3 regions of the Pantoea sp. y20 genome follow, and region 1 is predicted to be linked to each of the others. Evidence: predicted binding sites of a transcription regulator. Region 1 holds the regulator's gene; each other region holds the start of a gene.
What was found. The regulator PurR, encoded in region 1, represses purine synthesis genes. The targets are predictions, from matches to a motif close to CANGCAAACGTTTGCNTG.

Region 1 (3,283 bases):
AGATTTCTCTCACTTTAATGCAGTCTGCTATGATTCAGCCTGCTTAACCTGTAATCGGATTATGCGTCTACTAATTACGCTTTTCATACTGGCTTTTGCCCAACTGTTCTTTAATGTGGCCGCTGCATCTCCGCATGCGCCCGTTAACGCCAGTTCGCTTAAAGCAGAGAAAAAGAGCGCACGTGAAGACGAGCGCCGCAAACGACGTCCGGTAAAAACCACCACCAAAAAATCGCGTCTGACCGCTGTTCAAAAATTCAAGCTCAAAAAACAGAGCAAAACAGACATCGCGCTGCACAAAACCACCAGCAAAAAATCCCCGCTGAAACTCTCTGCTAAGAAATACGGTCATCAACGTTTAGCGAAGAAAACGCCCGAGATCGCCGTCGATGATGAAGCGTTAGCGCTGACCGGCATCAAAATGAGTAAAGCGCACCGTCAGCGTTATCAAAAAGCGCGTGAAACGGCGATGACCAAATTAATGGGTCAACTCGGCAAACCTTATCAGTGGGGCGGCGCTTCGCCACACACTGGTTTCGATTGCAGCGGCCTGGTATGGTACGCCTATAAAGATCTGGTGAAATTCAAACTGCCACGCACCGCCAATGAGATGTATCACCTGCGTGATGCGGCACCGATTAAGCGTGAAATGCTGGAGAAAGGCGATCTGGTGTTCTTCCGCATCAACAATCGCGGTACCGCCGACCATGTCGGCGTTTATCTTGGCAATGGCAAATTCATTCAGTCGCCGCGTACCGGCAAAGATATTCAGATTAGCGCATTGGGTGAGGATTACTGGCAGAAACACTATGTGGGCGCGCGTCGTATGATGACGCCAAAAACCATTCGCTAGTTGTTGCGCAACAGAAATAAAAAAGCCGGATGCTGTTGTCAGCTCCGGCTTTTTTGTTAGTGCATGATCGCGGTAAAGCTGAAAGCGATAATCATCAACAGTGCGCCAACAGTGGTCATTAGCGCCAGCTTCAGGTCGGTATTCATCACAACTCCTTAGTCGCACAATTATTAGGGTTAAGACGATTTTCGCATAGCAATAGGCAAAAATCTCGTGTTATCCGCGCCAGCTTGCTAGAATCGCCGCCTTTCGTTGCGCAACAGATTTTGCGCAGGCTGTAATTACAGCGTGATGAAGTGATTTTGCCTGCTTGAACATGCCGTTTTGCCCGCTTTTTTGGGCTGTAAAAGCATTAGCAGACGCAAACGTTTAACAATATACTTATCAGTAAGTTGCGATAAGCCCAGGAGCACCATTTTCATGGCAACAATTAAAGATGTCGCAAAACGCGCGGGTGTCTCAACCACCACGGTTTCGCATGTCATCAACAAAACGCGTTTCGTTGCGGAAGAGACGCGTAACGCCGTATGGGAAGCGATCAAAGAATTACACTACTCGCCGAGTGCCGTGGCGCGTAGTCTCAAAGTCAATCACACTAAAACCTTGGGTCTGCTGGCGACCTCCAGCGAAGCGCCCTACTTCGCTGAAATTATCGAAGCGGTGGAGAATCGCTGCTTCGAACGCGGCTATACGCTGATTCTCGGCAATGCGCACAACGATCTGCAAAAGCAGCGCGCTTACCTGTCGATGATGGCGCAAAAGCGCGTCGATGGTCTGCTGGTGATGTGTTCGGAATATCCAGACGATTTGCTGCAGATGCTGGAAGAGAACCGCAATATCCCCATGGTGGTGATGGATTGGGGTGCATCACGCGGTGATTTCACCGATACCGTGCAGGACAATGCATTTCAGGGCGGCTATCTCGCCGGGCGTTATCTGATTGAACGTGGCCATCGCGATATCGGTGCCATTCCTGGCCAAATGGAGCGCAACACCGGCGGTGGACGTCATGCTGGCTTCCTGCAGGCAATGAACGAAGCGGGCATTACGGTGCGTCCCGAGTGGGTGGTTCAGGGCGACTTTGAGCCTGAATCGGGCTATCTGGCGATGCAACAGATCTTAAATCAGAAACAGCGTCCAACCGCGGTGTTCTGCGGTGGCGATATCATGGCGATGGGCGCGATTTGCGCTGCTGATGAGATGGGTTTGCGCGTACCGCAGGATATCTCGGTGATTGGCTACGATAACGTGCGCAACGCGCGCTATTTCACACCAGCGCTCACCACCGTGCACCAGCCGAAAGCTGAACTAGGCGAAAAAGCGCTGGAGATGCTGCTGGATCGCATCACCAGCAAGCGCGAAGATCCGCAAACTATCGAAGTCCAACCAACGCTGATTGAACGCCGTTCGGTGGCGTACGGTCCGTTCCGCGACTACCGCCGCTAAGCCGACACTTCGCTGAGCCATTCGTGGTTCAGCGTTTCCGCATCCCCGAGATAAGCCAGTAACCACGCCAGCGCCGGTGACGCGCGCTGTTCTGACCAGCTGACGCAGCACGGACTGTCCGGAAACGCCTGCGGTAGCGCCAGCTCGACCAGTTTTTGGCTGTCCAGCAGTGGACGCGCCAAATGGCCAGGCACCATGCCGACGCACAATCCTGCCAGCAAACAATCCATCCCGGTTTCCCACTCTGGCACCACCAACCGCCGCTGATTATCCAGCGTCCATGTCATACGGCGCGGTAACGCACGCGAGGTATCTTCCAGCACCAGCGATGGCCACGCCCGCAAGGTTTCATCATCCAGCTCCTTGCTGTTAACCAGCGGATGATCAGGGCTCACCACACAACGCCAGTTCAGCGCGCCCATATCCTGAAAGGCAAAACGTCCGCCCACCGGAATGGCCTGGGTTGCGCCAATCGCCACATCCACCCGACCATCAGCCAACGCATCCCACACGCCGTTGAACACTTCGTAGCTGATAATCAGCTCCATATCGGGAAAATGGCGATAGAAGTCCTTCACTAACTGTCGCGTGCGCTGCGGTTTTACAATGCAGTCAACCGCGATGCTCAACTCGCCGCGCCAGCCATTTGCCAGTTGCTGACACTGTCGGCGAGTGGCCAGCATTTTTTTGATAACAGATCGGCCTTCCCGCACAAAATGCTCGCCCGCCGCTGTCATCACCACTTCCCGATGCTGGCGCTCAAACAGCGGCACCGCCAGCCAGGTTTCCAGCTGGCGCACAGTATAACTGACGGCAGAGGGCACGCGATGCAGTTCCTGCGCTGCCGCGCTAAAACTGCCGGTGCGCGCTACTGCATCCACCACTTCAAGCGCATATTCTGACCACATAAATTTGCCTTCAAAAATTTTAACAGCACCATGCAAATATTAGCGTTTCACAAAGCGCGCCGCATCCTTTTACACT
Region 2 (3,283 bases), 1.2 Mb from region 1:
CATGCGCTTGAGATATTCGCTGCCGCCGCGAATGCTCTGTTCGGGATCGAGGCGATCGTTAACGTCAAGGCTGTCGGCGGTATTACGCGTCAACATCATCATGCCGCGCACGCCGGTTGGCGATGTGGCCTGCGGATTCCAGTGCGACTCCTGATAAGATATTGCCGCCAGTAAACGCCAATCCATGCTGGCGGAATATTTCTCAAACAGCGGTTTGATATCCGGCAAAGTGTTATCAATGGCGCGCAGGAAGGTGCGGGTATCAACGTAATCGAAGGTGCCAACGTGGCCGAGATACTTCTCTTCCAGCCGCGCCATCGTGCCTTCCTCGCCCATCTGGCTGTAGAAGTCGAGCATCGCCGCACTCAGGCTGTCGTCTTCGTTACGCGGTAAATACCAGGTGACCGGCTCTTCGTCAGTCACATCAAACGCCACCGCCAGCTGCGGATGAATGCGCTGCAGCAGGCCGATGGTGACCGAATCGCCCACCGTGTAATCGAGTTTGCCGTCAGCAACCGCTTCAAGCAGCGCTTTCTGACCCTGATCGGTGGAGATCGCCCAGTCGAGATCGGGATAGCTGTCAGCTTTGGCGGAACGTAAAGTTGACAGATATGCCGAACCGGACTGCACAATCAGGCGGCCTTTGAGATCGCCGAGATTCTTCGGACGAGGCTTATCGATGCGGTACACCAGCTGCTGGGACACCGAATAGTAGCTCGGGCCACTTTGGTAGTGCGCGAGGCGCTCGCTGTTGTAGATCAAGCCGGCCGCCAGCAAATCCGCTTTACCGTCATCGAGGTCGTCAAACAGATCGCCGAGATTAGGACGCACCTCAACTTCCAGTTTTACGCCAAGGTAATCGGCGAAGCGCTTCGCCAGCTCGTAATCCATACCGGCTGGTGCATTGTTAATGGTGTAGTAAGTCAGCGGAGAGTTAACGGTACTGATGCGCAGCACTCCGCGTGATTTGATCTGTGATAGCGCGTCTGTTCCGCCCCCGTACCACGGGATTGAAGGCCACAATGCTAGCGCAAGTAGCACGGTGATCAGACCGATAAACAGATAGTTTATTTTTAGGCGTTTCAAATAGTTGTCTCGTAATGGCTCACAGGCCTCTGTCTTTTAAAGGCAGTATTTATGTTGTTTTAACTCCCAGAGCGAGGGGCATTTTGCGCAACAAAAAGGGGCAGGGCAACTTTTATAGCAAGAATTGTGCAAAATTCAGCCAAACGCCAGGCGCCAGAATTTATGCGCAAACGGTTTCGTAACCCGAGCTGTTTCTCTATAATACCGCCCGTTTTCCCCTGTTGCGCCCAATGAAGCGTCGCCCGGCACTTCAAAGACGAGAGATCTTTAATGATGGAAATTCTGCGTGGTTCGCCCGCTCTGTCGGCATTTCGTGTAAACAAACTGCTGACCCGCTTTCAGGACGCTCACCTTCCGGTGAGTGATATTTACGCCGAGTACGTCCATTTTGCCGATGTTAGTGCACCGCTCAGCGCGGATGAGCAAGCCCGCCTGCAACGCCTGCTGAAATACGGTCCTTCTCTCGCCGAACACGCGCCACAAGGGCGTCTGTTGCTGGTAACGCCGCGTCCCGGCACCATCTCACCGTGGTCATCGAAAGCCACCGACATCGCCCATAACTGCGATCTGCCACAGGTATTGCGTCTTGAGCGCGGTATGGCCTTCTATGTGCAGGCACCTGAGCTGACGGAAGCACAGTGGCAGCAGCTGGCGAGCCTGCTGCATGACCGCATGATGGAAACGGTGTTCGCTGATCTCAACGATGCGCAGCAGCTGTTTGCTCACCATCAGCCGCAGCCGCTGAAAAGCGTTGACGTGCTGGGCGCAGGCCGCCGCGCGCTGGAGCAGGCCAACACCACGCTGGGCCTGGCGCTGGCTGATGATGAGATCGATTACCTGCTTGATGCCTTTACTAAGCTGGGCCGCAATCCAAACGACATCGAGCTTTACATGTTTGCGCAGGCAAACTCCGAGCACTGTCGTCACAAGATCTTCAATGCCGACTGGATTATCGACGGCGAAAAGCAGCCGAAGTCGCTATTTAAAATGATTAAAAACACCTTTGAACACAATCCTGAGCACGTGCTGTCTGCCTATAAAGACAACGCTGCGGTAATGGAAGGTTCTGAGGTTGGCCGCTTCTACGCCGATGCGCAGAAGGGCGAATATGAATTCCATCAGGAAGCCGCACATATCCTGATGAAAGTCGAAACCCATAACCACCCAACCGCCATTTCACCATGGCCGGGTGCCGCGACCGGTTCTGGTGGCGAAATCCGTGATGAAGGCGCAACCGGACGTGGCGCGAAGCCCAAAGCCGGTCTGGTCGGTTTCTCGGTATCGAACCTGCGTATTCCAGGCTTTGAACAGCCGTGGGAAGAGGATTTCGGTAAGCCGGATCGCATCGTCACCGCGCTGGATATCATGACCGAAGGTCCACTGGGCGGCGCGGCGTTCAACAACGAATTTGGTCGTCCAGCCCTCAACGGCTACTTCCGTACCTACGAAGAGCGCGTTAACAGCCACAATGGCGTGGAGCTGCGCGGCTATCACAAGCCCATCATGCTAGCGGGCGGCATCGGTAACATCCGTGCCGATCACGTGCAGAAAGGCGAGATCGTGGTCGGCGCCAAGCTGATCGTGCTGGGTGGCCCGGCTATGAACATCGGTCTGGGTGGTGGCGCGGCATCGTCAATGGCATCAGGCCAATCGGATGCCGATCTCGACTTTGCGTCAGTACAGCGCGACAACCCAGAGATGGAACGTCGTTGCCAGGAAGTGATCGACCGCTGCTGGCAGCTGGGCGAAGCCAACCCGATTCTGTTCATCCACGACGTCGGCGCGGGCGGCCTTTCGAACGCCATGCCAGAGCTGGTGAGCGACGGTAATCGTGGCGGTAACTTCAACCTGCGCGACATCCTAAGCGATGAGCCAGGCATGAGTCCGCTGGAAGTATGGTGTAACGAGTCGCAGGAACGTTATGTGCTGGCGGTCGCGCCGGAGAAACTGGCGCTGTTTGACGAGCTGTGTCAGCGTGAACGCGCGCCTTATGCGGTCATCGGTGAAGCCACCGAAGAGCTGCATCTGAACCTCGCCGACAGCCATTTCGACAACAAGCCAATCGACATGCCGCTCGACGTACTGCTGGGCAAAACACCGAAGATGACGCGTGATGTTGCCAGCCAGCAGGCCAACGGCGAAGCGCTGCAGCGTGACGGGATTAGCGTAGCGGATGCGGTGAATCGCGTGCTGCACC
Region 3 (3,283 bases), 1.2 Mb from region 1:
TTCGCTGTCGCCAGCAAACACCGGCACACGCGCTTGCAAAATAATGGGTCCGCCATCCAGCTCGTCAGTGACAAAATGCACTGAGGTGCCATGCTCCTCGTCGCCGTTTTCCAGCGCCTGACGATGTGTGTGTAAGCCCGGATATTTCGGCAACAGCGACGGATGAATATTCACCAGACGATCGTGATAGTGCGCGACAAAAGCGCTGCTGAGGATGCGCATATAACCGGCCAGCACCACCAGATCTGGCGCGTAAGCATCAATCTCCTGCATCAGCTGGCGATCAAAGGCTTCGCGGTCGGCAAAATCACTGGCGGCTAACGCATGTGACGGGACATTGGCTTCCCGCGCGCGCGTTAAACCAAACGCGCTGGCTTTATTACTGAAAACGGCAGCGACGCTGCCGTTTATACGCCCGCTTGCGCAGGCGTCGAGGATGGACTGAAGATTGCTTCCGTTGCCGGAGATCAGTACAACCAGTTTTTTCATGGATTGATAACCACACGCTCTTCGGAATCAGACGCTTTAATCACACCGATTTTCCACGCTTTTTCGCCCGCGTCGGTCATCAGCTGTACCGCTTTATCGGCTTCTGCCGGGCTCAGCGCAATCACCATGCCCACGCCGCAGTTAAAGGTGCGGTACATTTCGTGACGGCTAACGTTGCCTGCCTGCTGCAACCAGCTGAACACTGACGGCCACTGCCAGCTGCTCTCTTCCAGCACCGCCTGGGTGTTATCTGGCAACACGCGCGGGATGTTTTCCCAGAAGCCGCCGCCGGTCAGATGCGAAATCGCATGCACATCAACCTGTTCGATCAGGCTAAGGATGTTTTTCACATAGATGCGGGTTGGCGCCAGCAGGTGATCGGCCAGTGATTTGCCATCCAGCTGTTTGGTGGCCGGATCGGTCTGGCTGACTTCAAGAATCTTGCGCACCAGTGAATAACCGTTCGAGTGTGGGCCGCTGGAACCCAGCGCGATCAGCACGTCGCCGTCCTGCACTTTCGAACCGTCAATGATCTCTGATTTTTCCACCACGCCGACGCAGAAACCCGCCACGTCGTAATCTTCGCCGTGGTACATGCCCGGCATTTCAGCGGTTTCACCGCCGACCAGCGCACAACCCGACTGCAAGCAACCTTCGGCGATGCCGGTGATCACCGATGACGCGGTATCCACATCCAGCTTGCCGGTCGCGTAATAATCGAGGAAGAACAGCGGCTCAGCACCCTGAACAATCAGGTCGTTCACACACATCGCGACCAGATCAATGCCGATGCTGTCGTGGCGTTTGAGATCCATCGCCAGACGCAGCTTGGTGCCGACGCCATCGGTTCCGGAGACCAGCACAGGCTCGCGGTACTTCTGCGGCAGCGCACAGAGCGCGCCGAATCCGCCCAATCCACCCATGACTTCCGGGCGGCGGGTTTTTTTCACTACGCCTTTAATACGGTCAACCAGATCGTTACCAGCATCGATATCAACACCGGCGTCTTTGTAGCTGAGAGAGGTTTTGTCGGTCACTGCGGAATCCCCACGCGAGTTGCGGTTGGTGGCAAAAATTAAGCGCGGCAATTCTAACAGCGCAGGCAAACGTTTGCGAGTCCCATCTCATGCTGCCTTTGCATCGCCTCAGATTTTCGCCAATCCTTAGATGACGCAGGCTATTGACCGATGACAAGTGGCGCAGCAGCGAAAAGGCGGTATAATCCGGCGATTTTTTTTAGCTCAACTCAATTCCGGGAGAACAATCATGAAGATCGTGGAAGTCAAACACCCGCTGGTCAAACATAAACTGGGCCTGATGCGTGAGCATGATATCAGCACCAAGCGTTTCCGCGAGCTGGCCTCGGAAGTGGGCAGCTTGCTGACCTATGAAGCCACCGCCGATCTGGAAACCGAGCGCGTCACCATCGAAGGCTGGAATGGTCCGGTTGAAATCGATCAGATCAAAGGTAAAAAAATCACGGTGGTTCCGATTCTGCGTGCGGGTCTTGGCATGATGGAAGGCGTGCTTGAGCACGTTCCCAGCGCGCGCATCAGCGTGGTTGGCGTGTATCGTGATGAAGAGACGCTGGAGCCGGTTCCTTATTTCCAGAAGCTGGTTTCGAACATCGAAGAGCGCCTGGCGCTGGTGGTCGACCCGATGCTGGCAACCGGCGGCTCGATGATCGCCACCATCGATCTGCTGAAAAAAGCCGGTTGTACCAGCATTAAAGTGCTGGTGCTGGTGGCCGCACCTGAAGGTATTGCCGCGTTGGAGAAAGCGCATCCGGATGTGGAGCTTTACACCGCATCTATCGATCAGGGATTGAACGAGAAGGGCTACATCATTCCTGGCCTCGGCGATGCCGGGGACAAGATTTTCGGAACCAAATAAAAGAAACCAGCCGGCCAGAGAGTCGGCTTTTTTTTGGCAAAAACACAACATTGTCATCCTCAAGTTATTCGAGCCAGGGCAAGGCGGCAAACGAGTTCATCCCGATGAGCTTACTTAAGTAAGTGATTCGGGTGAACGAGAGCAGCCAACGCAGCCATGGCTCGAAGAACGAAGAGGATAGGGGATAATAATGACTCGTCGTGCTATTGGTGTGGGCGAACGTCCGCCACTGTTGCAAACCATTCCACTCAGCTTACAGCATCTGTTCGCCATGTTCGGCGCAACCGTGCTGGTGCCGATTCTGTTCCACATCAACCCGGCCACGGTGTTGCTGTTTAACGGCGTCGGAACGCTGCTCTATCTGTTTATCTGTAAAGGCAAAATCCCCGCTTATCTCGGATCGAGCTTTGCCTTTATTTCGCCGGTGCTGCTGCTATTGCCGTTGGGTTATGAAGTGGCGCTGGGCGGCTTTATTCTCTGCGGTTTGCTGTTCTGTATGGTGGCGCTGATCGTCAAGAAAGCCGGTACCGGCTGGCTGGACGTGATGTTCCCACCGGCAGCGATGGGCGCGATTGTCGCGGTTATCGGTCTGGAACTGGCGGGCGTGGCGGCGAATATGGCCGGCCTGCTGCCTGCTGACGGCACATCGCCAGACAGCAAAACCGTGATCATCTCGATGGTGACGCTGGCGGTGACCGTGTTTGGTTCGGTGCTGTTCCGTGGTTTCCTCGCCATCATCCCGATTTTAGTCGGCGTGTTGGTCGGCTATGCGCTCTCTTACGCGATGGGCATTGTGGACTGGACCGCGGTGGAAAATGCGCCGTGGTTTGCGCTGCCAACCTTCTACACGCCGCGTTTTGAATGGGTGGCGATGCTGACCATTCTGCCAGCCGCACTGGTG

Region 2: purL (phosphoribosylformylglycinamidine synthase) is a predicted target of PurR. The motif match lies at 1,250-1,267, and genes of this name have one in related genera.
Region 3: purM (phosphoribosylformylglycinamidine cyclo-ligase) is a predicted target of PurR. The motif match lies at 1,589-1,606, and genes of this name have one in related genera.

The regions. Positions count from the first base shown of each region.
Region 1 covers NZ_CM142816.1:1,885,932-1,889,214, reverse strand. Annotated here, with positions in the region: gene ACYAC5_RS08905 (C40 family peptidase) at 62-853, shown strand; gene cydH (cytochrome bd-I oxidase subunit CydH) at 910-999, opposite strand; gene purR (HTH-type transcriptional repressor PurR) at 1,274-2,299, shown strand; gene punR (DNA-binding transcriptional activator PunR) at 2,296-3,207, opposite strand.
Region 2 covers NZ_CM142816.1:3,112,869-3,116,151, reverse strand. Annotated here, with positions in the region: gene mltF (membrane-bound lytic murein transglycosylase MltF) at 1-1,086, opposite strand, end outside; gene purL (phosphoribosylformylglycinamidine synthase) at 1,357-3,283, shown strand, end outside.
Region 3 covers NZ_CM142816.1:3,048,331-3,051,613, reverse strand. Annotated here, with positions in the region: gene purN (phosphoribosylglycinamide formyltransferase) at 1-489, opposite strand, end outside; gene purM (phosphoribosylformylglycinamidine cyclo-ligase) at 486-1,526, opposite strand; gene upp (uracil phosphoribosyltransferase) at 1,756-2,382, shown strand; gene uraA (uracil permease) at 2,573-3,283, shown strand, end outside.